DNA from 4 places in the Micromonospora sp. NPDC002717 genome. Region 3 is predicted to be linked to each of the others. Evidence: riboswitches for the same ligand, from Rfam matches in the RefSeq annotation. Region 3 holds a riboswitch; each other region holds the start of a gene.
What was found. Region 3 has a riboswitch for cyclic di-AMP ahead of ABT006_RS00770 (coiled-coil domain-containing protein). Riboswitches for the same ligand answer to the same signal wherever they lie in the genome.
Positions count from the first base shown of each region.

Region 1: linked by a shared signal. The riboswitch ahead of ABT006_RS35060 (C40 family peptidase) and the one ahead of ABT006_RS00770 (coiled-coil domain-containing protein) in region 3 are both predicted to bind cyclic di-AMP.
Region 2: linked by a shared signal. The riboswitch ahead of ABT006_RS18065 (coiled-coil domain-containing protein) and the one ahead of ABT006_RS00770 (coiled-coil domain-containing protein) in region 3 are both predicted to bind cyclic di-AMP.
Region 4: linked by a shared signal. The riboswitch ahead of ABT006_RS14775 (C39 family peptidase) and the one ahead of ABT006_RS00770 (coiled-coil domain-containing protein) in region 3 are both predicted to bind cyclic di-AMP.

Region 1 is NZ_JBEOVW010000001.1:594,707-602,177, reverse strand. It holds gene ABT006_RS02985 (C40 family peptidase) at 1-221, shown strand, start outside; gene ABT006_RS02980 (N-acetylmuramoyl-L-alanine amidase) at 317-2,338, opposite strand; cyclic di-AMP (ydaO/yuaA leader) riboswitch at 2,579-2,715, shown strand; gene ABT006_RS35060 (C40 family peptidase) at 2,728-3,777, shown strand; gene dcd (dCTP deaminase) at 3,830-4,408, opposite strand; gene ABT006_RS02960 (pyridoxamine 5'-phosphate oxidase family protein) at 4,487-5,038, shown strand; gene ABT006_RS02955 (zinc metalloprotease) at 5,158-6,141, opposite strand; tRNA gene ABT006_RS02950 (tRNA-Gly) at 6,543-6,616, shown strand; gene ABT006_RS02945 (hypothetical protein) at 6,721-6,861, shown strand; gene ABT006_RS02940 (GNAT family N-acetyltransferase) at 6,997-7,332, opposite strand; gene ABT006_RS02935 (hypothetical protein) at 7,382-7,471, opposite strand, start outside.
Region 2 is NZ_JBEOVW010000011.1:24,658-32,128, forward strand. It holds gene ABT006_RS18045 (hypothetical protein) at 1-26, opposite strand, end outside; gene ABT006_RS18050 (hypothetical protein) at 188-331, opposite strand; gene ABT006_RS18055 (STAS domain-containing protein) at 663-1,025, shown strand; gene ABT006_RS18060 (SRPBCC family protein) at 1,302-1,769, shown strand; gene ABT006_RS18065 (coiled-coil domain-containing protein) at 1,871-2,932, opposite strand; cyclic di-AMP (ydaO/yuaA leader) riboswitch at 2,946-3,077, opposite strand; gene ABT006_RS18070 (cation diffusion facilitator family transporter) at 3,231-4,148, opposite strand; gene ABT006_RS18075 (HelD family protein) at 4,259-6,376, opposite strand; gene ABT006_RS18080 (alpha/beta fold hydrolase) at 6,545-7,471, opposite strand, start outside.
Region 3 is NZ_JBEOVW010000001.1:144,943-152,413, forward strand. It holds gene ABT006_RS00740 (DUF8832 domain-containing protein) at 1-966, opposite strand, end outside; gene ABT006_RS00745 (heavy-metal-associated domain-containing protein) at 996-1,205, opposite strand; gene ABT006_RS00750 (metal-sensitive transcriptional regulator) at 1,354-1,656, shown strand; gene ABT006_RS00755 (DUF305 domain-containing protein) at 1,711-2,340, opposite strand; gene ABT006_RS00760 (hypothetical protein) at 2,418-2,990, opposite strand; gene ABT006_RS00765 (YibE/F family protein) at 3,409-4,761, shown strand; cyclic di-AMP (ydaO/yuaA leader) riboswitch at 4,928-5,059, shown strand; gene ABT006_RS00770 (coiled-coil domain-containing protein) at 5,063-6,082, shown strand; gene ABT006_RS00775 (carbonic anhydrase) at 6,273-7,061, opposite strand; gene ABT006_RS00780 (helix-turn-helix transcriptional regulator) at 7,268-7,471, shown strand, end outside.
Region 4 is NZ_JBEOVW010000008.1:204,972-212,442, reverse strand. It holds gene ABT006_RS14795 (polysaccharide pyruvyl transferase family protein) at 1-789, opposite strand, end outside; gene ABT006_RS14790 (acyltransferase family protein) at 1,051-2,319, shown strand; gene ABT006_RS14785 (hypothetical protein) at 2,498-2,902, shown strand; gene ABT006_RS14780 (hypothetical protein) at 3,120-3,878, shown strand; cyclic di-AMP (ydaO/yuaA leader) riboswitch at 4,167-4,308, shown strand; gene ABT006_RS14775 (C39 family peptidase) at 4,529-5,374, shown strand; gene ABT006_RS14770 (alpha/beta fold hydrolase) at 5,483-6,226, shown strand; gene ABT006_RS14765 (CDP-glycerol glycerophosphotransferase family protein) at 6,246-7,471, opposite strand, start outside.

The DNA of each region.
Region 1 (7,471 bases), 450 kb from region 3:
TCCACCTGACGCACTTCACCGGCGCGCAGTGGAACGAGGGCAAGGCCATCCCGCGCTCCGAGGCGCGCCCGGGTGACCTGGTGTTCTTCTTCAGCGACCTGCACCACGTCGGCCTCTACCTCGGCAACGACAAGATGGTGCACGCGCCCCGGGCCGGCAAGCCGGTCAACGTCTCCAGCATCAACACGATGCCGGTGGCCGGGTTCCGCAGGCCCGGCTGATCCCGCCCCACGCACGGAAGGGGCCCCCGGTCGAGTAGACCGGGGGCCCTCGTCGTGCTCGGGAACGGCCTGCGCCGGTCCGGGCGAGCGGTGGGTCAGCGGGGCGCCCCCAGCGCGGAGGGCAGCACGTTCACGTCGTCCAGGTTGACGTACATGACCCGGTGGCCGAACTGGATCTGCACGTACCGGTTCTCGCCGCGGATCACCGTCCAGTCACCCGGCGACGACCCGTCGAACGTGACGGCCCGGTAGTACTCGCCGGGGAGCACCGTGCCGACGGCGTACCGCTGGCCGGCCGAGAGGGTGTACTGGAGCGGGGAGATCGGCTGGTACGGCACGCCGGCCGGGTAGGCGGCCTGCTCCGGGTACGCCCGGCCGTAGACCGGGATGGTGGCCCTGCCGTCCTTCGGGGTCACCACGAAGCCCACGGACCACTTCGCGGTCGGCTTCGAGGCGGGGTTGTGGAACCACGCCTTCTGGCCGAGGTACCAGATCGCGGTCCAGTCCCCCTGCACCTCGGCCAGGGCGTACGTCTGCCCGGCGGAGGCCCGGGCGCCGTGGTCGGAGATGTACATGGTGTTCGGGGTGCCGTCGGGCCGCAGCGCGATGTCGTTGACCAGTGGCGCGTCGTGGCTCGGCGCGCTGTGCAGGATCACCGCGGACGAGCCGCGCAGCGGGCAGGGAGCCACCGGCGGGGGCGGGTTCGGCACGCCGGGCGGCTGCCGGTTGCAGCCGGTGAACTGCGGCTGGTTGGTGGCGAAGTCCGGGTCGATGGTGACCAGCCCCGTGTGCGGCGTGCCGGTCGACGTGAACGGCGCCTTGAGCAGGTCGAAGTAGTGCGACCAGTCCCAGTACGGGCCCGGGTCCCAGTGCATGCCGCGCACGGTCGAGGCGACGGTGCCGGGGACGTTGTCGTGACCGATGATGTGCTGCCGGTCCAACGGGATGTTGTACCGCAGCGCCAGGTGGCGGACCAGCTTGGCGGAGGTGCGGTACATCGCCTCGGTGTACCAGGTGCCGTGCCCCGCGAAGCCCTCGTGCTCCAGGCCGATGGACTTGGCGTTCACGTACCAGTTGCCGGCGTGCCAGCCGACGTTCTTGGTCTTGATGTGCTGGGCGATGTGGCCGTCCACCGAGCGCAGGGTGTAGTGCCAGCCCACCCGCCTCGGGTCCTTGACCAGGTTGACGCTGGGCCCGAAGTAGCCCTCGGTGTCGTGGATGACGATGTACTCGATCTTCTGCTGGGTCGGCCGGTCGGCGAGGTCGTGGTTGCCGTAGTCACCCACGGTCGGGCCGTACTGCGCGTAGGGCGCCGGGATCCACTCGCAGGAGATCGTGTCGGGGCACTCCAGCCCGTCGGGCCGGGCGACCTTGCGCAGGCCCAGCCGGTCCAGCCAGGAGCGTTCCGGCTGCACCGCGCGGGCGGCGAGGGTGACCTGCTGCCCGTCGTCGGTCAGCCGGCTGTCGCCGGCGGCGATGGTGGCGTACACCTCGTTGGCGAAGGCCGCCGCGGCGTCGGCGCTGTCCGCGCCGGAGTAGCGGGCCACCGCGCCGTACCAGGCCGCCGGGTCCGTGTCGGCGCCGACCGGGGCGCCGATCTCCTTCTGGTACGCGGCCAGCAGCGCCGCGCCACCCCGGATGTTGGCCGTGACGTCCGTGCGCAGCGCCTCCTCGCTGGCTCCGGTCAGCCCGGCGGCGGCGTCGAGCGTCCGCAGCGAGGCTTCGGCGGGGGGCTGGGCGGCCGGCGGCTCGTGCGCCCCGGCCAGGGACAGGCGGGAGTCGTCGCCCCGCGGGTCCTCGGTGCCCTCGTCGTGGTGGGTGCCCCCGGGCAGTGCGGCGACGTACTCGGCGTCGGTGAGGTGCATCGGTCCGAAGCCGCCGCTGGTGCTCGGCGTTCCGGCGTTGGTGTCCCAGCGGGACTGCAGGTAGGAGACTCCGAGCAGGACGCTCTCCGGCACGCCGTACTCCGCGGCCGCGGCGGCGTACTGCTGCTGCCGGTCGGTCGTCGGCGCGGCGGCGGCGGTTCCGGCGGCGGTGAGCGGCGTCGCCGCCAGGGCGGCCGCCACGGCGGCGGCCAGCAGGACGCGTCTGCTCCTCGATGTCGCTGACAGGTGCATCAGACCCCCAGGTCGGACGGGCGAATGTGGGGCCACCTTCGCCCCGGGCGCCACCTCCGGTCAATACCTTTCCATGCGTCACTTACTGAAGAAGGAAAATTTCGTCGACCGGAGTTGCGCGCTCCCACCGGTCCGTACGAATACGGTGTGTCACGGTGCGATGGGTTGCGGATCGATAACGACCGTCTCTACTCTGGTCATTCGTCGGCCGGCGACAGTCCGCCCATCCGGGGCGGTAACGGTCCGACACCGCCGAGTCGCTCCCGAGCGAGCCGGGGACCCAGGTACCCCGGGGTGAATCCGCAGCACCTGCGGTAGGGCGTCCCCTTCCCGCCCGAACCCGTCAGCTAACCCGGTAGGCGGTACGGGAAGAAGGAGTACGGAGCCCGGTGGCACACCATGCCCCGCGGCCACCGTCGCCACGGTCGGCACCCGCCGGCCCGACGACGGCTGCGCCGCGCCCACGCTGGTACCGCTGCACCACCGCCCTCGCCGCCCTGGCCGCGTTCGCCGTCGTCCTGACCGGCGGCGCCACGGCGGCCCACGCCGAACCGACGGTCGCCGAGATCGAGCGCCAGATCGACGAGGACTGGAACAAACTCGAACCGATCATCGAACGGCACAACGCCACCCGCCAGGACCTGGCCGCCAAACGCAGGCAGGCCGACGCCCTCGCCAAGCAGATCAAGCCCTTGGAACGGCAGGTCGAGCAGGCGATGGAGGAGGTCAGCGCGCTGGCCGTCCGCGCCTACAAGGGCGAGAACGTCTCCGCCGTCAACGCCCTGCTGGGCAGCCGCTCGCCCGACCAGATGGTCGGCCAACTCGAACTGCTCGACCGGTTCGCCCAGCACCAGCAGCAGGACGTGCGGCAGGTCGCCGAGCTGCGCGACCGGCTGGCCGAGAAGAAGGCCCCGCTCGACGAGATGGTCGTCCAGCTCGGCCGGACGGAGGCCCAGCTCGCCGCGAAGAAGAAGCAGATCAACGCCGAGATCGACCGGCTGCAGAAGCTGCGGCTGCGGATCTACGGCAGCGGCGGCGGCGGTTCGCTGCGCCCCGCCCCCTGCCCGGCCAGCTACCCGGGTGGCGGGGCCGGCACTGCGGTCAAGTTCGCCTGCGCCCAGATCGGCAAGCCCTACGTCTGGGGCGCCGAGGGCCCGAACGCGTACGACTGCTCGGGCCTGATGCTCGCCGCCTGGGCGAAGGCCGGGGTTTCGCTGCCGCACAACGCCGCGCAGCAGCGCCGCGTCACCGCGACCGTCACCCGGGGGCGAGCTGCGCCCGGGAGACCTGGTCTTCTACTACAGCGACCTGCACCACGTCGGCATGTACGTCGGCGGGGGCTGGGTGGTGCACGCCTCCCGAGCCGGGGTGCCGGTGAAGATGAAGAAGGTCGACGACGGCCCGATCCACAGTTACGGCCGCCCCGGCTGAGTGGGTGAGGAACGGGCCCTTCCTGGCGCGGAAGGGCCCGTCCTCACGGCGACTGTCGGGTCAGCGGGTCGGCCAGGTGCGCCAGTGCTGCCAGGAGCGGCTCGGGGTCGGGCCGCGCTGCCCCTGGTAGCGCGAGCCGTAGACGGCCGAGCCGTACGGGTGCTCGGCCGGCGACGAGAGCCGGAAGATGCAGAGCTGACCGATTTTCATGCCCGGCCAGAGGGTGATGGGCAGGTTGGCCACGTTGGACAGCTCCAGCGTCACGTGGCCGGAGAAGCCCGGGTCGATGAAGCCCGCGGTGGAGTGGGTGAGCAGGCCGAGCCGTCCCAGGCTCGACTTGCCCTCCAGCCGCCCGGCGAGCTGGTCGCCGAGGGAGATCACCTCCAGCGTCGAGGCGAGCACGAACTCGCCCGGGTGCAGCACGAACGGCTCGCCCTCGGGCACCTCGACCATCGACGTCAGGTCGTCCTGCTGCATCGCCGGGTCGATGTGGGTGTAGAGATGGTTGTTGAAGACGCGGAAGAGCTTGTCCAGGCGGACGTCGATGCTGGACGGTTGCACCAGCGTGGGCTCGAACGGCTCCAGCGCGAGCGTGCCCGCCTTGATCTCGGAGACCAGGTCGCGGTCGGAGAGCAGCATCGCACCACCTTAGCGAGCGATGTGCGTGACCTGCGTGTCGGACTACCTGTTCGTACACGTGTTCGATAGAATGTCGGCATGGCTTCCTGGTCCGAATTCGCCGCCGACGAGCCCCGCCTCGCCGACGGGATCCGCTCCCTCATGCAGCAGTACGGGCCGGGCTTCGGCTACCTGGCCACCGTCCGCGCCGACGGCGGGCCCCGGGTCCATCCCGTCTCTCCGGTGATCACCGACGAGGGGCTCTTCTGCTTCGTGGTCGACTCGCCGAAGCGGCGCGACCTGGAACGCGACGGCCGCTACGCCCTGCACTCCTTCCCGCCGGAGGAGAGTGACGACGAGGCCTACGTCGCCGGCCACGCCCGGCCGGTCACCGACCCGGCCCGGGTCGCCCGGCTGGCCCGCAGCCACCGGGCCGCGCCGCAGGTCGACTGGCGGCTGTTCGAGTTCACCGTCGACGTGGCGATGCTCGCCCGTCGGGAGCCGGGCGTCGCAGGCGGCGCCGGCGAGGGGCACGGCCGGCCCGCCGTCCAGGTCTGGCTCGACCCCGGCGCGACCGCCGCCGGCACCGCCGCGGTTCCCGAGGCGCGGTCGGGGAGCGGCGACAGCCTCGCCGCCCGCCCGGCCGCCTGAGACGCGGTGCGGCGCCCCGGGCCGTCCCCGTCCGGGGCGCCGCACCGCCCCCCACCCCGCCCCGAAGACGACGGTGCCGGCCCCGTCGAGCGGAGCCGGCACCGGTCGTGCGGGGGGAACTATGCCGCGCGGTACGCGTTCCAGGCGGTCAGCATGCGGCTGGCCTGCCCGGCGGTGAACTGGTACATGCAGGAGTCGTAGGTGTAGTCCATGAAGTTGGTGATCGGGTCGACGCCCGGGGCGGTGCAGGTGTCCCGGCCGGTCGGGCACTGGAACGCCGGGGATGCCTCGGGCGCGGTGTCGCTGACGCTGTCACCCGAGCCGGAGCAGCCGCCCTGGAAGGTGTGGTAGAGGTTCAGCCAGTGGCCGACCTCGTGGGTGCCGGTGTCGCCCTGGTTGTAGTTGGTGGCCGTGCCGCCCGGCAGCGACTCGCTCAGCACGACGACGCCGTCCATGCTGCTCAGCTTCCGGGTCGGGAAGGTCGCCCAGCCGAGCAGGTCGTTGCTCAGCTCGCCCAGGTAGACGTTGAGGGTGTTCTTGCCACCCTCGCGCAGCGAGGTCTTCATCTGCCGCTCGGCCGAGGAGCCCTGCACGATCGGGTACCACGAGGGGTTCGTCACCCGGTTGATCTTCTGGAGCTGGAAGCTGAACGCGGTGGCCGCGCCGCCGGTCGCCCCGCTGTATGACTGGTTCAGCACGTTGATCTGCGAGGCGATCATCGAGTCCGGGATGTTGCCGCCGGCCCGGGTGCCGTCCCGCTGGATCACGTGCACCACGACGGGGACGGTGACGGTGGCCGTGACGGAGGCGCCGGCGCCGGTGCGGAACCGGGCGCGCTCGCGCAGGGCGGCGGCCAGGTCGGCCTCGCGCTCGCGGGTCTCCGCCAGGGTCAGCTCGTTCGGCTCGTGCTTGGCCGCGCCGCCCGCCTTGATGCGGGAGTCCGAGTGGACGTCGGCCGGCTCGACGCAGACCTCGCTCGGGGCGGCGGAGAAGGCCGACGCGGCCGGTACGACGCCCACGGCGGCGGTGCTGAGCAGCAGCGCGAGGGTCGTCGACGCGACGCCGGCCGTACGCCGGGTCAGCAGGTTGGGACGGAGTCCCATGGGCCCACCTCTTTCTGGCCGGCGCGACAGGGGGTATGTCACGCAGTGGCTGAGAACGTTGGGCAGACGTTACAACCGATCGACGAATTTGAGAACGGCCATGTATTGCAGGGATGAAACTTTTTCCTGGCCGGCGCCGGCTCGTGATCGACAATTGGCGATGAAACGGTGATTCTCGGTAGCGACTCGCGCCGCCCGACGGCGCGTTGGCGTCGATCTTCGGGTACCGGTCCGCCGGTGGGTGCCGGCCACGGCACAGAACAGATCATGGCCGCCGTGGCGGGGCCAGCTCCCGGGCGGTGGCCGCGAGTCATCCGGGGGCCCGCCGCGCGACACGGTGCGGCATCGGAGGGGGTGCCTGGGTGCACCGGCGTGACGTCTCAGGTACAGTGGTGCCGCCTGCGGGTGTAGTTCAATGGCAGAACATCAGCTTCCCAAGCTGACAGTGCGGGTTCGATTCCCGTCACCCGCTCCAACTCGAAGGCCCTGGCCAGGACGTGAGTCCCGGTCGGGGCCTTCGATGTTCCAAGGTCAAGGATCATGCGGCGTGCCACTGGCCCCGGTCGGAGGGGGGGCGGCTTGCCTGCGAAGCTGACCCGGGACGAGGCGATCCACCTCGTTGACCGGATCATGCGGCTCGACTACGCAGACGACGCCGAGTTGAACGACTGGCTGACCAGCTCGAACGCGACCTGGGCTATCCGGACATCTCGGATCTGATCTTCACGGTTACGCCGGATTTGACGCCGGCCGAGGTTGTCGATCGAGCCAGCGCCTATCAGCCGGTCGCGATGCGGTCCACACCATGGACGGAGCCGTCGACCGCCTGAGGAGCGTGGGTCGGTAACGCAGCGGTCAGCCTTGCAGGCGGAAGTCCAGCATGTAGAAGACCTTGTCGTAGCGGCGTTCGCCGACGGCGACGAAGCCGGGCAGGCGGCCGTATTCGGTGAAGCCCAGCGACCGGTAGAGGTGCAGGGCATTGGTGTTGTCGCCACGGGCGTCCAGGGTGAGGACCTCGATAGCCGCCTCCCGGGCGTCAGCGATCAAGGCAGCGGTCAGCGCCGTGACTGCTGACGGACCGTTCCTGCTGCCGGAGTCCGTGAAGAGGTTGTTCCCGTTGCTGCGCCGGTGGTGGCGACGGAGGCACACATCCCACGCACGGCCCCCGAAGCCCGACGAGGAGTCCGTCAATGCCTGAACCCCGGGCCGGGTGACCAACCGGGGATGAGGTGCCGCTGGCTCATTCGCCGTGCGGCAGGCTCCACAGATGGACGGCGGTCCCGTCCCTGGAGACCGTGTACCAGGCGCCCTGCCCCGCCGAGCGGGGAGA
Region 2 (7,471 bases), on a different contig from region 3:
CGATCCAGCAGATTGGTACCGAACATGGTGGTTACCTCCTCGGGCCGAAGCCGGCGGCCACTTCGGACTTCGACGTCTCACCGGCGCGTCATGGTTCGCTCGTTCCGCCTGTGCCCAACCGGGCGCCTCGGCAAACCCGCGGGGACGCGGGGCGAGCCCGGTCACCGGGCGGTGGCCCTCGCCGTGGTCAGCGGAGCGTGACCACCGCGGTCACGCCGCGCGCGAAGTCGTCGTCATCGTCGTCGTCATCGTCGCCGCCGCCGAAGCCGCAGGCCAGCACGAGGGCCAGCAACGCGCCGACACCGGCCAGCGCGGCGAGTCTCCTGATCATCGATCGTCCTTCCGTCGTGGCGCCCGCTCTCCGGGCCGATCCTAGGTAGGACGGGCAACCCGGGGGCGGAAGCGGGGGCCGGCCACGCCAGGAAGTTCGGGTGCCGGGCGGTGCCGGCGGGAGACGGCTACCCTGGGGCGGCGACGCGTCAGCGGCAGCTGATCGTTGGGTAAACAAGAAGTAAAAAGTCCGGATAAGGGCGACTTGGTGCGCCCTCATCCGCGAATTGCTCATCCCGAGGGGTGGCGACCGAGGCCGTCGGAGGAATACTCTCGGTCGCGGCCCGCGTACTGATGAGGCGCCCGTCGGACGGGCGAGTGGAGGTGCTCGCGTGAGCCTGTCGATCGTGAAGTCGGTTATGCCCGGTGGTGTCATCGAGATCGCCCCCCGGGGCGAGATCGACGTCGACACCGCATACGAGGTGCGCGAGGCGATCGCCGAGGTCCTGGCCAAGGGGCACCCCAGCCGGATCGAGCTCAACATGAGGCTCGTCACCTTCATCGACTCCGTCGGTATCAGCGCGATGGTCGCCGGCTTCCAGACCGCCGAGGTGAGCGGCGTCAAGCTCGTCGTCACCGAGCCGAGCCGGTTCGTGCACCGGCAGCTCTGGGTGACCGGCCTGCTCGGCCTCTTCGGCGCCCCCGAGCCCTACTACGCCGGCGCGCCCGCCCCCGAGGTCCTCCCCGGCGCCTGACCCGCCGGCAGGGTCCCGCCGGTGACCCGTTGGCGTCAGTCGTCGCCGAGGCCCGACAGGTCGATGTCGGACGACTCGGTGACCACGCGGATCGCCGTCACGGAGGCGTAGCCGTCGGCCAGCAGGGCCAGGCCGCTGCCCGGCTGCACCTGTCAACGACCGACGGTAGCCGGCGGGCGGGTCGACGGCCGGCATCCGCGCGCGCGGAGCGGCACACCGTTGCCAGCGCGCCGCCGGTGCGCGACGATCGGGCGACGGCGACGGTGGGGAGACGGCGTGCTCAGACGGGATTCCTTCAGCTACACCGTCCAGGCGCGCTGCTCGCTCGCCGACGCCGCGGGGTTGCTCGCGGACCCGGCCCGGCAGCAGGACCTGCACCCGCTGATCGCCCGGGTCCGCCGGGTGTCACCCCGTCGCGGCGCGCGGGCCAGCTACCTCATCACCGACCGGCTGGCCGTCGGGCCGCTGCGCCTGCCGGTCACCTACCGGGCCGACGTCCTGGTCGACGGGCCGGACGAGATCGTCACCGTGGCCCGGCAGTGGCCGGCCACCACGGTGCGCAACCGGACCCGACTGCGGGCCGAGCCGGACGGCGTGGTCCGGATCGACGTCGAGATCACCCTCGCCGCGCCGGTCCCGCTCTTCGGCTACGCCTTCCGCCAGGCGCGCGCCGCCCACCTCGGGCTGGCGGCCCGGCTCGGCGTCGCCCTCGGTGGGCACCCGCCGGAGTCACCGCCCGGCTGAGCCGGGCACCGACACGGCGAAATCCCCGGCCGTCGGCCGGGGAGGTGGCGGTGGGAGCGGTCGGCCCCGGTGACCCGCCCGCGGGTCACCGGGGCCGAACGTCAGTAGACCGACAGGTGCACGTGGTTGGTGTGGTCGCTGGACGGGTCGCCGTTGGCCCCGCTGTACGACTTCCAGCCGCTGCTGGGCAGCCAGATCTGCCTGTACCAGATCACGTAGAGCACGGCGAGCCGGTCGGCGTTCTTGACGAAGTACGCCGCCAGGTTGTTGCCGTACGTCCTGTCGCCGCCGGTGGCGTCGCCGCCGAACCCGCTCTTCTGTGCCGCGAAGTCGCAGGCCCGGCCCTTGGGGTGCTCGCCGGAGCCGCCGGGGCGGTAGCAGGAGACGTAGCGGGTGAAGCCGGCCGCCTTGGCCTGGTTCAGCGCGTGCAGGGTGCGCGGGGTGATGCAGCCGTTGGCGGGGGTGGGGTCGTTGACGCTGCACGACTCGGACGGCCAGGACCCGTCGGAGTTGCGTGGCGCCGGCTTCGCCGTCGCGGTGGAGCTGCCGCCCGGCCCGCCGCCACTTGCCTGCGACCGGTTGGCGACCGTCAGCGCCCGCTCCGCCTGCTCCTTGCGCTTGGCCATCACCGTGACCTGCTTGCGCTGCTCCCGGATCTCGCCGTCCAGGGCGAGCTTGGTGCGGGTGGCCTGGTCGCGGGTCTCCTGGAGCTCGCGGAGCGCCCGGTCCTCGTTGGCGGCCACCGCGTCGAGAGCGGCGGCCCGGTCCATGAAGCCGTCCGGCGAGCTGCTGTTGAGCAGGGCGGAAACCACCCCCAGCCGGCCGGTCCGGTAGGCCACTCCGGCGATCTCGCCGACCTTGCTGTTCCGCTCGGTCAGCTCGCTCTCGGTCGTCTTGAGCTGCGCGGCGAGCTGCTGCTGCCGCTTGACCGACGTGTCCAGCGCCCGCTTGGCGTCCAGGTAGCCCTTGCTGGCGGCTTCGAGCTGGGCCCGCAGGGCGGGCGTGCCGCCCTCCTGGTCCTGGCCGGGGGCTGCGGCGAGCAGGCCGGCCCGGGAGGCGGCCGCCGCGGGGGCGGTGGTGACCGGGGTGACCGCGGCGCCGAGGGCGAGCGTCGCGGCGATCAGGGCCGCCAACCGGGCGGCGCGTCGTCGTACAGGTGCCATCACTGGCATACACGTGTCCTTCCGTCAGCCGCCGACCGGGTTAGCTGACGGGTTCGGGACGGAAGATCCCTACCGCTGACGCGGATGCACCCCACGAACATGGTTCCCCGGTTCGCCCCGCCGGGCGATTAGGCGGCGGCCACCGCCGGCACCGGTGGGTGCCGCCTGGCGGAGGCCGGAGCCGAGCCTACCGGTGTCGGTGTGACTGGTGCAGCGCAGGTGACTGAGGGTGCCTGTCCGCTTACCGTCAAATCCGACATAAGTCAACAATACTCTCCCAGATTTAAGGCTGTGCTCATTACCACTCAACCGACCCGCAGGCCCCGGGAGACGCCCCCGGCTCGATCTGCAACGTCGCGTGCTCGATCTGGAAGTCCTCGTGCAGGGCCGTCCGGGCCGCGGTGAGCACCGCGCCGACCTCCGCGCCCGGCTCCATCGTCAGGTGCGCCGAGGCCACCTCCATCCCGGAGGTCAGCGTCCAGACGTGCAGGTCGTGCACCTCGGCCACGCCGGGCACGGCGGCCAGCCGGTCGTGCACCCTGGTGACCTCGAGGTGCTCCGGCGCGGCCTGCACCAGGATGCGCAGCGCGGCGCGCCCGAGCCGCCAGGTGCGGGGCAGGATGAACATCCCGATCGCCACCGCGACCAGCGGGTCCGCCCACCACCAGTCGGTGACGGCGATCAGCAGGGCCGCGCCGATCACGCCGAGTGAGCCCAGCAGGTCGCCCAGCACCTCCAGGTACGCGCCCTGCATGTTGATGCTCTCCTTCGCCCCGGACCGCAGCAGGGCGAAGGCGGCCACGTTGGCGAGCAGGCCGAGCACGGCGACCGCGAGCATCGGGCCGGCGAGCACCTCCGGCGGGTCGCCGAACCGGCGTGCGGCCTCGACGACCACGTAGACCGCGACGCCGGAGAGCAGCACGGCGTTGGCCAGGGCGGCCAGCACCTCCAGCCGGTAGAGGCCGAAGGTGCGCTGCGGGTCCGCGCCGGCGCGCCGGGTCGCGGTGATCGCCGCGAGCGCCATGCCGATGCCGAGCACGTCGGTGAACATGTGCCCGGCGTCGCTCAGCAGAGCCAGCGAGCCGGTGCGGAAGGCGGCCACCGCCTCCACCACCATCAGGGCGCCGAGCAGCGCGAACGCCGCCCAGAGGCGGCCCCGGTGGCGGTGCGCGGCATTCGCGACCGACCCGTGGTGGTGGTCATGACCTGCACCCACGCGCCCACCTTCCGTCACCCGTCAGGACCCGGTTCAATCTATGCTCACATCGCAATATGTGCAAGTGATTGCCCGGCGGCGGTCGGGACGACTCAGCCGGTCGGGACGACTCAGCCGGTCGGGTCGACGGTGGTCAGCCGCTGGGTGGCCCGCGACAGCGCGACGTAGAGCGTCCGTACGCCCGAACCCGGGTCGGCCCGGATCTCGCCCGGGGCGACCAGGACCACGCCGTCGTACTCCATGCCCTTGGCCTCCAGGCTGGTCACCACCTGCAGGCGCGGCGCGTCAAGCCCGCCCAGCCACCCGGCCACCTCGTCCCGGCGGGGCACCGGGGTGATCACGCCCACGGTGCCCTCCACCTCGGCCAGCAACGCCGTGGCCGCCGTCGCCACGGCGGTCTCCAGCTCCGCCGGCAGCACCACCAGCTCGACCGGGTCGACGCCGGTGGAGCGCACCGCCCTGGGCAGCGGGAGGTCCGGGTGCAGCCGGCGGATCTCGGCCGCCGCCACCGCGAAGATCTCCGCCGAGTTGCGGTAGTTCGTGGTCAGGGTGAAGTGGTGCCTCTTGCGCCGGCCCAGCGCCTGGTCCCGGGCGCGGGCCAGCTCCTCCGGGTCGCCGGTCCACGCCGTCTGCGCCGGGTCGCCCACCACCGTCCACGAGGCCAGCCGTCCGCGCCGGCCGATCATGCGCCACTGCATCGGCGAGACGTCCTGCGACTCGTCGACCACGACGTGCGCGTACTCCCGGTAGTCCTCCGGGCGCTGCCGCGCCGCCTCGCGGGCCGCGCGCTGCCGGTCGGCGAACGTGCTCAGCTCGCGGACCCCGCCGGCCAGCTGGAACGGGTCCCGCTTCGGCCGGGCCGGCTTCATCGGCTTGCCGAGCAGCGCGTCCAGCTCGTCCAGCAGCGCGATGTCGGCGATCGTCAGCCCGGCGCGGTCCAGGCTCCGGTACGCGTCGGTCAGCAGCCGGATCTCGGCGCCGGAGAGGATCCCGCCGGCGTACCGGCGCAGCCGGTCGGGGCGGGCCAGCCAGCCCAGCACGTGCCGGGGGTGCAGCCGGGGCCACCACGCCTTGAGGAACTCCCGGAACTCCGGCCGCTCGGCGATCTCGTCCTCGAACGCGCGCTGCTCGGGCAGCCGGCCGATGCCCAGCCGACGGGCCTGCGCCCAGAGCGCGGCGAAGACGCCGTCGAAGCCGGCGCGGCGCACCTCGTTGCGGCGGGCGCCCCGGGGCATCGCCCGCTCCCGGATGGCGTCCAGCTCGCGGCGGTCCAGCCGGAGCAGCTCGCCCCGGTAGAGCAGGCGCAGCTCGGCCGGACCGTCCGGGACCGCGTCCCGGGCCGCCCGTTCCAGCACCCGGCGCATCCGCAGCGAGCCCTTGACCGCCGCCACGGCGGGCGGGTCGGTGCGGGTGGCGCTCATGCCCGGGAACAGGGTGCCCAGCGAGTGCAGTGTGGCGGTGTCCTCGCCGAGCGAGGGCAGCACCGATGCGATGTACTCGACGAAGACCGAGGACGGGCCGACCACCAGGATGCCGCCGCCGGCGTACCGGCTGCGGTCGGAGTAGAGCAGGTACGCGGCCCGGTGCAGGGCGACCGCCGTCTTGCCGGTGCCCGGGCCGCCGGAGACGATCGTCACCCCGGAACCGGGGGAGCGGATGGCCTCGTCCTGCTCCCGCTGGATGGTGGCGACGATGTCCCGCATGCCCCGGCCGGTGGCCTTCGACAGCGTGGCGAGCAGCGCGCCGTCGCCGACCACCGCCATGTCGGCGGGCGCGGCGGCGGGATCGAGCAGGTCGTCCTCGATCCGGGTGACCCGCTCACCGGAGGACTGGATCATGCGCCGCCGCACCACGCCCAGCGGCTCCGCCGGGGTGGCCTGGTAGAAGGCGGCGGCGGCCGGGGCCCGCCAGTCGACCACCAGGGTGGTCGCGTCCTCGTCCCGGATGCCGAGCCGCCCGACGTGCAGCACCTGCCGGTCGCGCAGGTCCAGCCGGCCGAAGACCAGCCCCTCGTGCTCGGCGTCCAGCACGTGCCGCCGCTGCGCGGCGTGGAACACCATCGCGTCCCGCTCGACCAGCGCCCCGAAGTTGCCGACCCGGGCGAGTCGGTAGCCCTCCTTCTCGGCGCGGACCGCCGACCGGCGCAGCTCGGCCAGTCGGGCGTACACCCGGTCGAGGTGCCGCTGCTCGACGGCGGTCTCCTGCGCCAGGGTGGTCTGGTCGGTCAACGGTCGCTCCTCCTGACGTCGGCGGCGGGCGGCGCGAACCGCGCGAACCACGCCAGGCCAACCGCAAGAGGGTACGGCCCGCGCGCAACCAGCCGCGCCTGAGGTGCGGGAAAGGAGCCCGCGTCACCCCTCCCGGCCTGCCCGCGTCACCTCTGCCGGCCTGCCGCGTCACCCCTCGCGGGTGGTGGCGGGGGCGGCGGAGCGGGCGTCGTCGAGCACCTGGCGGAGCACGCCGCCCAGCGCCGCGTTGACCTCGGCGGGGCGTTCCATCATCAGCATGTGCCCGGCGCCCGCACAGACGGTCAGTTCCGTCGCCGGCAGCGCGGCGGCGATCGACTCGGCGCACGGCGGCGGGGTGAGCCGGTCCCGGTCGCCGACCAGTGCCGCCGCCGGCAGGTGGGCGAGCCGGGCGAGGGTGTCCAGCCGGTGCTGCGCCCCGATCGAGGCGCGGAACCCGCCGATCGAGCGGAGCGACGCGCGGGCCACCGCCGAGGTGACCAGCCGGATGTCGTGCGGGTCGCAGCGGTCACCGAAGAGCATCCAGCGGATGCTGGGGCGCAGCGCCCGCAGCAGCGCCCGGGGCGGTCGCCAGGACCCGCACCGGGCCAGCACGCCGGCCCCGGTGGTCTCGGCGAGCCGGATCAACCGGGCGATCCGGGGCGACAGGCCGTAGACGGTGTGCGTGTGCCCCTCGGCCGTCGTGGAGACGAAGACCAACCCGGCGGCCCGGGCGGCGAAGTGCTCGGGGTGCCGGTGCGCGTACTCCATGATCGTCATGCCGCCCATCGAGTGGCCGGCGAGCACCACCCGGCCGCTCGGGGCCACCTCGTCCAGCACCGCGGCCAGGTCGTCGCCGAGCTGGGCGAGGGTGGCGGTGGGCAGCGCCATGCAGCTCGACCGGCCGTGCCCACGGGCGTCGTAGGCCACCACCCGTACCGCGCCGTCGAAGCGTTCCCGCAGGTCGGCGAGCTGCCGGTGCCAGGCCCGCCCGTCCAGCGTCCAGCCGTGCAACAGCACCACGGTGACCTCGGCGTCGGCCGGCCCCGACGCCTCGACGTGCAGCCGCACGTCGTCGGGAAGACGCACCTCGACGTG
Region 3 (7,471 bases):
GTCGGCGGTCGGGGAGCTCGTGGCGGCGGGCGTGCGCGCCGCCGGGGTGCCCGTCGCGGCCGGCGAGGCCGACCCCGTCGGGGTGCCGGCGACGACGGTGAACTCGGCGGTGCGCACCACGCCGCCGTGCTTGAAGTCCAGGTAGAGCCGGTAGGCGCCGGCCGACGGCACCTCGGCGAAGAACCTCACCTCGGGGCCGGGCTTCGTCCGCCCGTCGCCCGGCTCGCCGTCGGGGTGCACGTGCAGGTACGCCAGGTCGCCCTGACGCAGCGCCACCAGGTGGCCGTACGCGCCCAGGTAGGGCTCCAGGTCGGTGACCGGCGCGCCGTCGCGGTTGACGGTCAGGGCCAGCTCGGCGGTGCGGCCGGGCTGCGGGGCACCGGTGAGGGTGACGGTGTAGCCGTCGACCGTCGTGCTGGCCGCCGGGGCGGGCAGCGGCTGCTCGGTCAGCGCCCCGGGAACGGTCACGTCGACGCCGAGGGTCAGCGCCTCGCCCCCGGTGGGGGTGAAGTCCGCGAACGCCCGCCAGACGCCGGGCCCGCCCAGCGGCGAGTCGACCCGCCAGGTGCCGTCCGCCGTCATCTCCGGGTGCACGTGCCGGAAGCCGGACAGGTCGCGGCGGGCCACGATCAGGTGCATGCGCTTGTCGTGCGCCACGTCGTACGCGGTGACCGGCCGGCCGTCCGGGCCGGTGACCTGGAAGGCGAACTGCCCGGCCGGGGCGTCGACCGGTCGGAGGGTGTAGCCGCGGTCGGAGACGAGCAGTCCACCGGGCAGGTGGGCCGCCGCGCCGCCCTCGTCGCCCCCGTGGCCGGCCCCGCCGGTGTCCCCGTGGCCGTCCGCGGCGTCGTGGCCGGTCCCGGCGGCCGGGGCCACGGGGCCGGCCACCTGGCCGACCCCGTACGCCGCGCCGAAGACCGCCGCGAGACCGAGGACGAAACCGCTCAGTTTCGTCGCCGTGTTCATGGTGTACCTCGGTTTCCCCGTGCCCGCCGTCAGGCGCCGACGAGGTCGTAGCCGGCCTCGTCGACGGCGGCGCGCACGGTGTCGGTGTCCAGTGGGCTTTCGCTGGTGACGGTGACCCGCCCGGTGGCGAGGTCGACCTGGACGTCGCTGACGCCCGGGATGGCGCCGACCTCGGCGCTGACCGAGCTGACGCAGTGCCCGCAGGTCATGCCCTGCACCTGGTACGTCGTGGTGACCATCGAACTCTCCTCTCGACGCCTCCAGCATATACCCCCCAGGGGTAATGAGGAGGCGGACGGATGCCTGCCCTGCGTACCGATACCCGGTGGGGGTATCGGACACGGAGGACAGTACCATACCCCCGAGGGGTACGCTATCCTGGATCGCATGACCACACCGACGCCCGCCCCGACCAGGGGCTACACCGCCAGCAAGGACCAGTTGCTCGCGCGGCTGCGCCGCGTCGAGGGGCAGGTCCGCGGCATCGAGAAGATGGTCGACGACGACCGCTACTGCATCGACGTGCTCACGCAGATCTCCGCGATCCAGGCCGCCCTGGACAAGGTCGCCCTCGGCCTGCTCGACGGGCACGCCCGGCACTGCATGCACGAAGGGGCGGCCGAGGGCCGGGCCGACGAGATGGCCACCGAGATGATGGCCGCCGTCGGCCGCCTCATGAAGCGCGGCTGACCCGGCCGGCGGTGCCCCGGCGCTCGCCCGGTACGAGCGCCGGGGCGGCCCGGGTCAGAGCCGGTCGAGGATCTTCTCCATCGTGTCGATCTCGGCCTGCTGGGTGGTGACGATCTGCTGGGCCAGGGCCTTGGCCTCCGCGTTCACACCCCGGGCCAGCTCGTCCCGGGCCATGGTGACGGCGCCCTCGTGGTGCGCGATCATCATGGTCAGGAACTGCCGGTCGAACTCCCGCCCGGAGGCCGCCGCCAACTTCTCCATGTCGGCGTCGGACATCATGCCGGGCATGCCGTGGTCCATGTGCGGCGTCTCGGCGCCGGGCGACGGCACCGGCCGCCCCCAGGCCGACAACCAGCCGCTCATGGTGGCGATCTCGGGCGCCTGGGCGGCCTTGATCTCCCCGGCGAGCCGCTTGACCTCCGGGTCCGCCGCCCGCGTGGCGGCCAGCTCCGCCATCTCCACCGCCTGCCGGTGGTGCGGAATCATCATCTGGGCGAACATCGCGTCGGCGTCGCCGAAGGCGGCCGCGCCGGACGCGGTGGCCGCCAGCCCGCTGGTGGCGGGCGTGCCGTGCCCCGCGCCCGGGGACGAGTGCCCGTCGCCGCCGCAGGCGGTCAGGACTAGGGCGGCGGTGACGGTGGCGCCGGCCAGGGCGGCACGGCGCGCAATGGTACGAGTAGTCACGTCTGGGCCTTTCGGTGTCAAAACGTACGCAGCAGGACGGGGACGCGGACCGGCTGACCGGGCCGCGCCGGGGCGTCCTATCTGCGCAGCACCGAGACCGTGGCGAGCCGCAGGCCGACCGGCCGGGACGGCGGGGCACGGGGCGACCGGGCCGGCCCGCCCGACCCCTGGGCCGCCAGGCCGGCGGCCTGCACGCCGGCCAGCAGCAGCACGGCGAGCAGCAGCGGAACGGCGAGCGCGCCCAGCACCGCCAGGCACACGCCCCACCAGGGCAGCTCGCCGCCCGCCCCGCCGGACGGGAGGAACCGCTCGTGCGGGCAGTCGCCCGGGCAGCCCACGACGCCGGACAGCGCCGCCGGGACGACGTACGCGATGGCGGGGTCCTGACCGAGCGGCGCGGCGGTGTCGTGGCGGGGCAGCGCGGCGGTGACCTGACTGAGCGGCGCAAAGGTGTCGTGACGGGGCAGCGCCTGCGCCGCGCCGCCGTGCGCACCCGCTGCGGCAACGGCGTGCGCGGAAAACTCGGCGGGATGGCCCACGGCGTGCGAGCCGTGGCCGAGGGTGTGCATCGCGGCCAGGCCGAACAGCGTGCCGACGAGCAGCAGCAGCCGGACCCATCGCCCCGCCGTCACTGTCGCCGCCGCCCGCACACCGACCACGGTAGCCCCCGGGGCCGGCGCGTCTGGGGGCGACCGGCGCACCCGGCGGCGAATCCACCCCGGACGAGACCGCCGTGTCGGCCACGACGGGGCGGTCGACCCGCGGTGACCGGGCGGCGACCAGCGGTCGCCGGACGGGACGGCCCGCGGCCGACACCAGCCCTCACGACCTGCGCCCGGATGTCGGGATGGCTACCATTCGGCCGGTGGCCCTCCGCACTCCGCGCCGCCCGCACCGCTGCCCCGACCGGGCGGCGGTATCGAGCGACCGCGACCGGCCGGGCCGGGCCGTCGCGGTGCGTGACCGGCCCGACACCACAGGGCGATCCGCCGCGGCGGCCACCCGGGCACGCCGAACCGACCGGCCCGCCGGCACGTACCCCGCCCTGGATTCGTTGGGAGACACTCGATGGGCGCCGACCACACCCGTCCCGCACCGTCCGCACCGCCGGGGGTGCGACGGATCCTCGTCGCGACGGTGGTGCCCCTCTTCGTCGCCACCCTGATCGCGGCCCTGCTGCTCTGGCCGTGGGACGCCCCGGACGCCGCGCCCGGCACCGATCCGCCCCGCCACCACGGCACGGTGACCCGGGTGGTGACGGAGCCGTGCCCGCCCACCCCGGAGACGCCGGAGGGCGCCCCGGGCGCCGCGGAGGGCCCCTGCGGCACCGTGACCGTACGCGTCGACGACGGCCCCGACGCCGGCCAGCAGGTGGAGACGCCCGTACCGGCAGGGCCGGGGGCGCCGACGGTCGCGGTCGGCGACGAGATCATCCTGGTCCAGCTCACCGATCCCGCCGACCCCTCGGCGAGCGCCTACAACATCGCCGAGCACCAGCGCGGCAAGCCGCTGCTCTGGTTGGTGGTGCTCTTCGCCGCCGCGATCGTCGCGTTCGGGCGGTGGCGGGGGCTCGCGGCGCTGGCCGGCCTGGCGGCGAGCTTCGCCATCCTGCTGACCTTCGTGCTGCCCGGCATCAGCGCCGGCAGCCCACCGCTGCTGGTCGCGGTCGTCGGCGCGGCACTGATCATGTTCGTGGTGCTCTACCTGACGCACGGGGTGACCGCGCAGACCTCGGTCGCCGTGCTCGGCACGCTGGGCAGCCTGGTGCTGACGGGCGTGCTCGGCACGATCGCCACCGCGGCGACCCACCTGACCGGGTTCGGCACCGAGGACGCCACCACGCTGTCGATGTTCCAGGCCGACGTCGACCTGCACGGCCTGCTGCTCGCCGGGATCATCATCGGCTCGCTCGGCGTGCTCGACGACGTCACCGTGACGCAGGCCGCGACGGTCACCGAGCTGGCGCACGCCAACCCGGGGCTGTCCCGGATGCAGCTGTACCGGGCGGCCACCCGGGTCGGTCGCGCGCACATCGCCTCGACGGTGAACACCATCGTGCTGGCGTACGCCGGGGCCTCGCTGCCGGTGCTGCTCCTGCTGACCGCCGACTCCCGGGCGGTGAGCCAGATCCTGACCAGCGAGTTCCTGGCCCAGGAGATCGTCCGCAGCGCGGTCGCCACCCTGGGCCTGATCGCCGCCGTGCCGCTGACCACCGGGCTCGCGGCCGTGGTGACCACGGCCGGCCGGCGCGGCGGCGAGTCAGCCGACCGCGGCGCACCGCCGACCCCGCCTGCTCCCCGACCGGCGGCCGACCGGTCCGAGGCGCTGGAGGCCCTCAGCGGGCCGCGCGCCGGAAACACCGCCTCCGCAGCCCCCGCCGGGTGGCCCGACCGCGACGGGAGCACGGACACCGCATGGTGAAACTCCTCAGCGTGACCGATCAGGACGTCCCGCCTGATAAACGCGTCACTGCTCACCCTCCGCCGTTACGAAATAACGCATTTAGTCGGCTTAGGGACGTAGATCCCCGGCAGGGCTCTCGGGTAACCTCGCTGCCGGTCACCGCCGAAGGCGCGCAGCGGCGCCTGCGGTGCCGCCGCCCAATCGCCGCCAGGCGAGCCGGGGACCCAGGTACGTGGGGTGAATCCGCGACAGCGGTAGGGGCCACTTCCGCCCCGAACCCGTCAGCTAACCCGGTCGGCGGTCGACGGAAGGGAAAAATGTGACGGCACCCCTACGCCGCTGGTTGACACCTGTGGTGGCCGTGATCGCCGCCCTGGCCGTCTTCGCCGGGCCCCTCCCGGCGGCGGCCGCACCCACCCCACCGCCCCAGCCCTCCGGCCACGGGGACGACGAGCCCAAGCTGCTCAACGACCTGATCGAGACGCGGAACCGCAACTACGTCCAGGCCAAGGCGAAGCTCGCGAAGTCGAAGAAGCGCCAACTGGAACTGGCCCTGGAGGTCGACCGGGCGCAGGCCGACCTGGCAGCGCTGGCCCCGCAGGTGAGCCAGATCGCCGCCCAGTCCTACCGGACCGGGCGGATCGGCGCGGTGTCGATGCTGCTGGACACCGCCAGCCCCGACTCGTTCGTCAAGCGCGCCGCCGCCCTCGACGAGCTGAACCTGGTCAACTCCAAGAAACTCGCCGAGGTGAACGCGGTCAAGAACCGCGCCGAGCAGGCCAAGCTGGCGCTCGACGCCGAGGTTCGCGAGCAGACGAAGCTGACCAACGAGATGGCCCGCGGCAAGCGCGAGGCGGAGAAGGCGCTCGCACTGGTCGGCGGCAGGGGGCTGACCAGCGGCAAGGTGGTCGCCACCTCGCCGGTGGCCCGGATGGCACCGGGTCGTACTGCCGACGGCGACTGGAAGCCCCTGTCCTGCACCGAGGACGACCCCACCACCTCCGGCTGCATCACCGCGCGCACGCTGCACATGTACAAGGAGGTCAAGCGGGCCGGCTTCAACCGCTTCGTCGGCTGTTACCGCTCCGGCGGGCCGTACGAGCATCCGAAGGGCCGGGCCTGCGACTGGTCGCTGCAGAGGAGTGGCTTCTCCCCCTGGCACAACGACGACACCTACATGTACGGCAACAACCTGACCGCGTTCCTGGTCCGTAACGCCGACCGGCTCGGCATCTACTACGTGATCTGGAACCGGCAGATCTGGTTCCCGGCGACCGGCTGGAAGTCCTACAGCGGCCCGTCGAACCATACGGACCACGTGCACGTGTCGCTGCTCTGACGGCAGCCAACGACAGGGCCGCCCCGCAGTCGCGGGGCGGCCCTGTCGGCGTCTGTCGCCGTGTCGGCGTCCGTGACCCTGCTGGCGTCCACGGCCTGTGGTCGCCGCCCGTGGCCCTGCCGACGCCTGTGGCCCTCGTCGCCGGGCGTCGTCGGGCGTCCGGGCCGGGCCGGGCGAGCGTGGGAACCGGTCAGGCGAGGGCGGCGCTGGCGGCCGGCTGTGCCCCGTCGACCGCGCCCGGCCCGGTGGGCGCGGCGGCGACCCCCCGCGGCTCGCCGGTCGGCACGGCGGTGACCGCCCGCGCCTCGCCGGCGGCCAGCCGGTATGACATGCCCACGACGGCGCAGCGCCCGGCGGCAACCTCGGCGGCGAGTACGGCCGACCTGTCCAGCATCGCCTCGACGGTCTGCGCGATGTGGATGTCGACGATCCGGTCGATGTCGTCCACGCCCTCGGCGGCGGCGCGGCGCAGGCTGGGCACCACGGCGTCCACCACGGCGCGCAGGTGCCCAGCCGGGGGCGCGCCGGTGGCGTCCGCCGCACGGGCCGCCTGGACGGCCCCGCAGGAGTCGTGCCCGAGGACCACCACCAGCGGCGTGCGCAGGACCGTCACGGCGTACTCGACGCTGCCCAGCACCTCGGGGCCGACCGTGTGTCCGGCGGTGCGCACCACGAAGAGGTCGCCGAGGCCGCGGTCGAAGATGATCTCCGCGGCGAGCCGGGAGTCGGAGCAGCCGACGATCACCGCGAACGGGTGCTGCCCGTCCGCGACCGCGGCACGATGCCCGGCGTCCTGGTTGGGGTGGCGTGGAGTGCCGGTGACGAACCGGTGGTTGCCGGCCTGCAACTCGGCGAACGCCTGCTCCGGGTCGCCGGGAGTGGGGAGCGCGTCCCGCACGGCGGTCGAGCCCCCCGGTGCCGGCTCCGACGGCTTCCGCTCCGGGCCCGGCTGCGCGCCGGGAGATCCGGGACGATTCATCTCCCTCACCTCGTCCCTCACGTGAACGACCTGGTCATCCCGGCCGACGCTGGACGCGGGCAGTCCCCACGGTCACACGCACTCGAAGGTACGTCAAGGGATGCGTGATATGCATTTCATATGTTCGCGCCCGGCTGCGGACGCCGGGCGGGCCTCCCGCACGAGGGCGCGGCGGAAACCCGAAAGGCGCGCCATACGATGACGACATGGCGACGACAGGGGAGAACGGGAGCACCCGGAACTGGACGTTCCTCACGAACCACGGGCACGTGCTGCTCGCCATCGCCCGCAACCCCACCGCCCGGCTGCGCGACGTCGCGGACGAGGTGGGCGTCACCGAACGGGCCGCCCAGGCGATCGTCGCCGACCTGGAGGCCGGCGGCTACCTGAACCGCACCCGGGTGGGCCGG
Region 4 (7,471 bases), on a different contig from region 3:
GACGAACATCCGCACCTTGTCCTCGGTGAACAGCGGGTGCGAGGTGTGGATCGGGATCGCGCTGGACTTGCCCCGGTCGTCGGGGGCGTCGCCGTAGAGCAGGGTGCCGAGCGTCTTGAGGTCCTGCGGCAGGTAGCGCAGGTTCGGGTACCGCTCGTGGTGCCGGGCGATGATCTTCGCCATCGACTTCACGTACGGCGAGACGGTGAGCGCGAGCCGGTCGTCGGGCGCCAGCGCCGCCTTCCGCTTCTCCACCCGCAGGCTGTCGCCGTGCAGGAACATCGACGGGCAGCCGATCACGTCGACGGCGGAGAAGCCCAGCGTGCGCAGGTAGCCCTCGGTGATCTCACCCCGTACGCCGATGCTGTGCGAGCGGTCGAGCACGGCCCGGACGAAGCGGGTGACGGCGTCGTCGATCGGGCGCAGGTACTCCCGGTCGCCCTTGACGTCGGTCTGCACGCCCACCCCGAGCACCACCACGGGGATCTTCAGCCGCTCGACGAGCTTCGTCATGAGTTCGATGCGGTGGGCGTAGCTGCGCCGGAAGGCGTTGGCGAGCGGGATGACGTAGACGTCGTACCGCTCGTTGATCATGTCGGCGTCGCGCGGGTTGACCTTGAACTCGGTCGGGGTGATCTCGGTGGTGCTGGTCTGCAGCAGCTTGTGCGCGGCGTGGCTGAAGACGAGGTTGCCGTTGTTCTCGCCGATCCAGTTCCCCTCGAAGGCCTCCTCGGGGGAGTAGACGTCGAACGGGCCCTTCTTCGCCCGCATCAGGATCCGCTGGTGCATCCGTCCCCGCCTCTCGTCACCTCCGGGTCACGGAATATTAGGCCACCGGCCGGCCCCGGCACAGACGCGCGTCACTCCGCCACGCGGAGGGACGGAACCGTCACGCGGTGGACGGGGACGCCGGGGGACATCCGGGGCGGCGGGTAGGGTGCCCGGCGGCGGCGCCGACCGGAGGCCGCCGCGGGCCGTCCTGCGCCGCCCGCCGACGGCCGAGGAGGAGACGTACGTGCTGGTGACCCTGCGGACCGCCGGGCCACCGGCATGACGGGGGCCGCGACCGTCGCGCCGGAGGCCCGGCCCGCGCCCCCGGCCGGTCGGCTGCCCTCGCTGACCGGGCTGCGCTGGGTGGCGGCCCTGCTCGTCTTCGGCTTCCACGCCGGCACGATGGGAATCATCGCCGAGCCTGACCACCGGGCAGTGGTGAACTGGGTCTTCACCCTGGGCCTCTCCGGCGTGCAGTTCTTCTTCATCCTCAGCGGTTTCGTGCTGGTCTGGTCGGCCCGGCCGACGGACTCCCGCCGGGCGTTCTGGCGTCGCCGGATCGCCAAGATCTGGCCCAGCCACGTGGCGCTGTGGGCGCTCGCCCTGCTGGTCGCGGCCTGGTTCGCCGACCCGGTGGACCGCGTCGTCGCGGTGGAGAACCTCTTCCTGCTCCAGGCGTGGGACCCCCGGCCGGGCGCGTTCTACAGCATCAACACGGTCAGTTGGTCGCTGTCCTGCGAGTTCTTCTTCTACCTCTGCCTGCCGCTGGCGCTGCCGCTGCTCCGCCGGGCCCGGCCGTGGGCACTGTGGACCGTGGTCGTCGCGGTGCCGCTGCTGATCCTGGCGCTCTGGCCGGCCCAGGCCCTGGTGCCCGAGGAGAGCCGTTGGTGGTTCACCCAGATCTTCCCGCCCGTCCGGTCCCTGGAGTTCTGGATGGGCGTGGCCGCCGCCGAGCTGATGCGGCGCGGCCGGTGGCGGGGGCCGGGCCTGCCGGTGGCGAGCCTGGTCTTCGTGGCCACCTGGGTGGTCGCCGCGCAGTGGGTACGCGCCGAGCTGTGGGCGGCGTTGCTCTCGGTGGCGTACATCCTGGTCATCACCGCGGCGGCGGACGCGGACGTGCGCGGGCGGCGGTCGCCGTGGCGGTCCCGGCCGATGGTATGGCTCGGCGAGGTCTCCTTCGCCTTCTACCTGGTGCACGTGCTGGTGATGGTGACCGTGCTCCGGCTCACCGGCGACTGGGGCGTCGGGTACCGCGGCTGGTGGGGGCTGGCCGCGGTGCTCGGTTTCCTGCTGGTCAACCTGGCCCTCGCCGGAGCGTTGCACCGCTTCGTCGAGACGCCGATGATGCGGCTGCTCGGCCCGCGCCGCCCGGCCCGGCCGACGCCGCCGGTCGAGGGTGTGGCCGACGCGCGGCAGCGACCGCCGGCCGTGCCGGGGGCGCGGGGGCGCGTCGTGCCGCGCCCCCGGCACGCCGAGCCGGAGGCGGACCACCGACCGGCGTACGTCGAGTCCCCTGCGACCGCCGGCCGGCCGCGCCCCCGGGCGTAGGACGCCCGCGTCCATCGGCCCAGGTCGACCACCTGGGCGGCCGGACCACCCGTCCACCCTGGTCCGGGGTGGACGGCCGGACGCGCCGAGCACCGGGCCGGAGGGCCGCCGAGACCGCCGCACCCGGGACACGCCCGGCGGCGATGCGGACCGGCGGCATCGGCGGTAGCGTGGTCGCGTGCTTGCCGTCGCGCTCACCTGTCCCCTGTGGTGGGTGGCGCGGTGGGCCGCGCGGCTGCTGACCGGCCTCGCCGTCGCGGTCGCGTTCGCCGTCGGCGCCGGGGCCCTTCCCGCCGTCTCGGCCCAGGCCGGAGTGCCGTCGACCGACACCTGGGCGCCCCCGGCTCACACCTGGGCGCCCCCGGCCCCGGCGCTCCCCGTCACGCTGGCACCCGCCGACCCGCCCGTGGTCGTCGCCGACCACCGCGTCGTCGCCGCCGACCGGGCCGCCACCGGCCCCGGCCACCCCGCCGCTCCGGCCGACCCGGGCGCAGCCGCCGGGGCCGTCACCGTCGGCCCGGTCCCCGCGCCGGCCGGGCACACCCCGGGGACGGTCGGCCCCCGGGGCCCGCCGCACGTGTGATCCGCACCGCCCCGCGGGGCACGCGCCCCGCGACCGCACCCGCCGCAACGGCGTAGGAAGGGCACCTTCCGCTGTCGCAGGCGTTGGCAAAGGCGCCCGTCATCCGCCCTCCACCACCCGCACCCGTCCCGGCGGCGGGACGTGGCACCGCCGCGCCCCGCCATCCGGGCGCCGGGTGCGCCCCGCTGCCGCACTCGCTCCCCGTGAGGTGCCGACCATGGAGACCGTCGTCTACCAGTTCCTGATCGAGGTGCCGCGGGCCGTCGCCATCTGGTCCGCCCTGCTCCTGCTGGCCCTGACCGTGCTCGCCGTGCTGGTCGCCCGCCCCGAGCGGGTCCGTCCCGACGGCGAGCCGGTCGCCCCGCCCGCGGTCGACCCCGAGGCGGAGGCGGCCGACCTGCGCCGCTACGCCGAGGAGGTGGCCGTCGCGGCGGGCCGGGCCGCCCGCACCGCCCGGCGGCGGCGGGCCGACTGGCTCGCCGCGCAGGAGGAGGCCGGCCGGGCCTGGCGGGCGTACGACGAGGCGGAGACCGCCGCCCGCCGCTTCACCGGGGCCGCCGCCCTGCCCGCCCCGCGCACCCCGCGCACCCCCGCCGAGTACGCCGCCCGCGAGCGCTGGCTGCACCAGGCGGCGGTGGCGGCCCACTGGCGCGGCGACCTCTCCACCCGCCAACTCCGCGAGGTGTTCGGCCGCCGGGCCGGCTGGGATCCCCGCCGACACCCGGTCGAGCAGGAGATCGCGCTGGCCCGGGCGGTACGCGCCGCGAGGCGGGCCGACCACCGGGCCGCCGCCGAGCGGGAACGGTTGGCGTGGCGGGACGCCGACCTGGCCGCCGAGGCGGCGCGGGCGCTGGCCGGGGAGGCGTACGCGGCGGCGGTCCGGCTCCGGCCGGGCCGGCTCCCGGCGGCCCGGCCGGTGTCCGCCGGGCGTCGGCCCGCGCTCGCCGCGCGCTGGCGGCCCGCGCGGGTGGGCTGAACCGCCGGGGCAATTTCGTGACGCCGGTCATAGCGGTGCCGAACCGGTCATCCGGCGCGGCCCGGCCGATTCCCGCCGACGATTCCGCGCCGATGTCCGTCGCTCGTCCGGTTGTCGACGCAAGGTGCGTCGGGAAACGGTCGTCCCATTGAGTCACGTCAGTGCCGAACTGACCGCAAAAAAAGTCCCTCGATCAAGGTTTAAGCAGGTGGGAGCGGGTTGGCAGGGTGCGGGCCGACCAGTAGTGTCGGCCCGTCCGGTGCGGTACCCGATCGCAAGAGGCGACGCCGCGCCGACCCGCCTAATCGTGAACAGGCGAGCCGGGGACCCAGTGCAACATCGGGGTGAATCCGCGGGCCACGGCCCACGGTAGGGCGTTCTTCCCGCCCGAATCCGTCAGCTAACCCGGTCGGCGGCGTCGGAAGGAGTTCCATCCCCGTGCAGCACCCACCCGCCCCTCGGTCGTTCCGGCGCCTCCACGGCGCCGCGGTGCCCGCGCTCGCCCGACCGCACGCCGCGAGCTGACCCACCGGTCACCGCCCGTCGCCCGGCATCCCGGGCGCATCCCCTGAGTGGTCCACCACCGCCGGACGCCGTCCGCGCGGTCGGTCCCCCCTGCGCGGACCGGCGGCCGCTCACCCCCCGAGCCCGTGGAGGAAACCGTGAAGCACCACCTCAAGCGACAGCTCCGTCGCCTCACGTCCGAGCGTCCGTACCAGGTGGCCGCCGCGTCGGCCGCGGCGCTCGTGCTCGCGTCGGGCACCGGCGCGCTGCTGGCCGGCACCGACGAGGCACCCGCCGCCGCACAGGCCCCGGTGGCCGTGAGCGAGCTGCGGGACGGCACCGTCGCCTCGCGCGGCGACGCCCGCGTCGCGGCGGCCCCGTCGACCGGCGCCCCGGCCGCGTCCAGCGCCGCTCCGTCGGCCAGCGCCACCAGCGCCGCCCCGAACCCGGACCTGACCCGCAAGCCGGAGCCGCCGAAGCCGCCGAAGGCGAAGTCCCTGGACTACGACTACCAGGCCCAGACCACCTTCTACAACTGCGGTCCGGCCGCCGTCCGGCACGCCCTCAGCGCCGCCGGCATCGCGCGCAGCCAGGACGCCCTCGGTGCCCAGCTGGGCACCGACGAGATGGGCACCGACTCGGCCGAGGACACCACCCGGGTGCTGAACGCGACGGTGAAGGGTGACCCGTACCGGACCCGGATGATCCCGGGCGGTGCCGCGACCCCGGCGCAGATGGACCAGCTCCAGGCCGACGTCGTCGCCGCCATCACGGACGGGCGGGGCGTCGTGGTGAACGTCGCCGGCAGCGCCACGGACACCGACGGCGGCTGGCACTCGTTCCCCGGCGGCCACTACATCGCCGTCGTGGGCTACCAGGACGAGGGCCGGCTGGTGAAGATCGCCGACTCGGCGAACCCGGCGACCGCGTCGTACTGGATGTCCACCATCGCCCTGGCGAACTGGGCCGCCACCCGCGGCTACTCCGCCTGAGAAAGACACCCGTCGGGCGTCGGCTCCCCACCCCGGGAGCCGGCGCCCGATGTCGTCTCCGGGTCACGGCCCTCGCCGGGGCGTACGGCGGGTGGCACACTGCGGCCTATGGTCGATGAATCGGGTGACCGGGACGGCCGGCGCGTCCTGCTGCTGCTGCACGGCATGGGCGCGACCGGGGACGTGTGGCTGCCCTGGGCGCCGCTGCTGGAGCGCCGGTGGGCGGGGCGGTGGCTGGCGCCGGACCTCGCCGGCCACGGCTGGTCGCCGCCGCTGCCGGCGTACTCGTTCGCCGGGCTGGCCGACCGGATCGCCGCGGGGCTCGCGGCGGGGGACCGGCTCGTCGTGCTGGGGCACTCCCTCGGCGGCGTGGTCGGGCTGGCGCTGGCCGCCCGCCGCGCCGGGCTGCCGGTCGACGCCGTGGTCGGGCTCGGCATCAAGGCCGTCTGGTCCCCGGCCGAGCTGGCGAAGGCCGGGGAGTTGGCCGCCCGACCGGTGACCTGGTTCGCCAGCCGGGACGAGGCGGCCCGCCGGTACCTGCGGGTGGCCGGCCTGACCGGGCTCCTCGCGCCGGACCACCCCGTGGTCGAGGCCGGGCTGCGGCAGGTCGACGGCCGCTGGCGGCTGGCGATGGACCCCGCCGCGTTCGGGGTGGGGGAGCCGGACCTGCCGACCCTGCTGGCGGCGACGGACGTGCCGGTGCTGCTGGCCCGCGGCGAGCACGACCCGATGGTCACCGACGCCCAGCTCAAGGAGCTGGGCGTGCCGGTCGCCACCCTGCCCGGCCTGGGCCACAACGCCCACGTCGAGGCCCCCGAGGCCGTCCTGGAGCTGGTCGACCCGTACCGCTGACCCGCGAGGCGGCGGCCGGTCAGGCGGTGGCGGACAGGGTCGCCCCGTCCGGCTCGACCGGCAGGCCGGGCCCGCCGACGGCGCGCGGCGTCGGCGGGTTCCAGTCCGCGTCGAGCTGCCGCCGCGCGGCGTCCAGGAACGCCTCGGCGTACGACTCGGCCGGGAAGTCGCCCAGGTAGCGGCTCCGGGTGGCCCAGCGGGCGGTGGCGAGCGGGTCGGTGTCGAGCAGCGCGGCCAGCACCTCGTCCACGTTGGACATGTCGCGGCGCAGCACGTAGCCCGAGCCGGCCAGCGGGAACCGCTCGGCGAACCGGTCGCCCTCGTCGCCCATGTCCGTGACCGCGTACGGCTTGCCGGAGTAGAGGTAGTCGGAGATCACCCCGGACACGTCGGAGACGAGCGCGTCCGAACGGTTCACGCACTCCGTCAGGGTCAGCTCGCGGGTGGCGGCGGCGCCGAAGACGTGCTGCCGGCCGGTACGGGCCCGGTCGGCGGCCAGCAGCTCGGTGAGCCGGCCCAGCTGCCGCGCCGAGGCCGGGTTCTGCGAGGTGTACGGGTGGGCCCGCAGGATCACCGTCGCGCCCCGGTCGAGCAGCCGGCGCAGCAGCGTCTCGGCCACCGGCAGCGAGCAGTAGTTGGCGTCCGCGTGGTGGCCCGTCCAGGTCGGCGTGTAGAGCACCGTGGGGTTCGGCAGGCCGCGCACCGGCTCCGGGCGGACCTCGATCGACTCGACCTGCGGCCGGCCGACCACCACGAACTTCTCCGCCGGGATGTCCACGCCCGCGCGGGCGTACCGGTCGACGGCGGCCTGACCGGCGACGAAGATCCGGTCGAAGATGGCCGAGACCGGGTTGGCGCTGGGGGCCTTGTCGCTGTCGCCGTGGTGCAGCTGGACGTGGGTGAGCTGGGTGAAGCGGATGCAGTGGCTGTTCTTCGCGCCGTGGTTGACGTAGAACGCCACCCGCAGGCTCGGCACCAGCGCCTCGTCCATCGCCTTCGTCGTCGGGCAGTAGACCACCGGCGCGGTGGTGGCCGCCGCGACGGTGGACAGGAACTCCGGCTCCCGCACCATGACCAGGAACGGCCGGCCGATCCGCTCCAGGTACGGCAGCCACATGGTGACCTGGTATTCCGAGCCGGGCGGGGCGGAGAAGTGGAGCAGGAACTCGGGCTGGTGCCGGCGCAGCGCGCGGGAGACCGCCGACCCGCCGGCCCCCGGCCGGAACCGCCGCCGGGCCAGGTCCA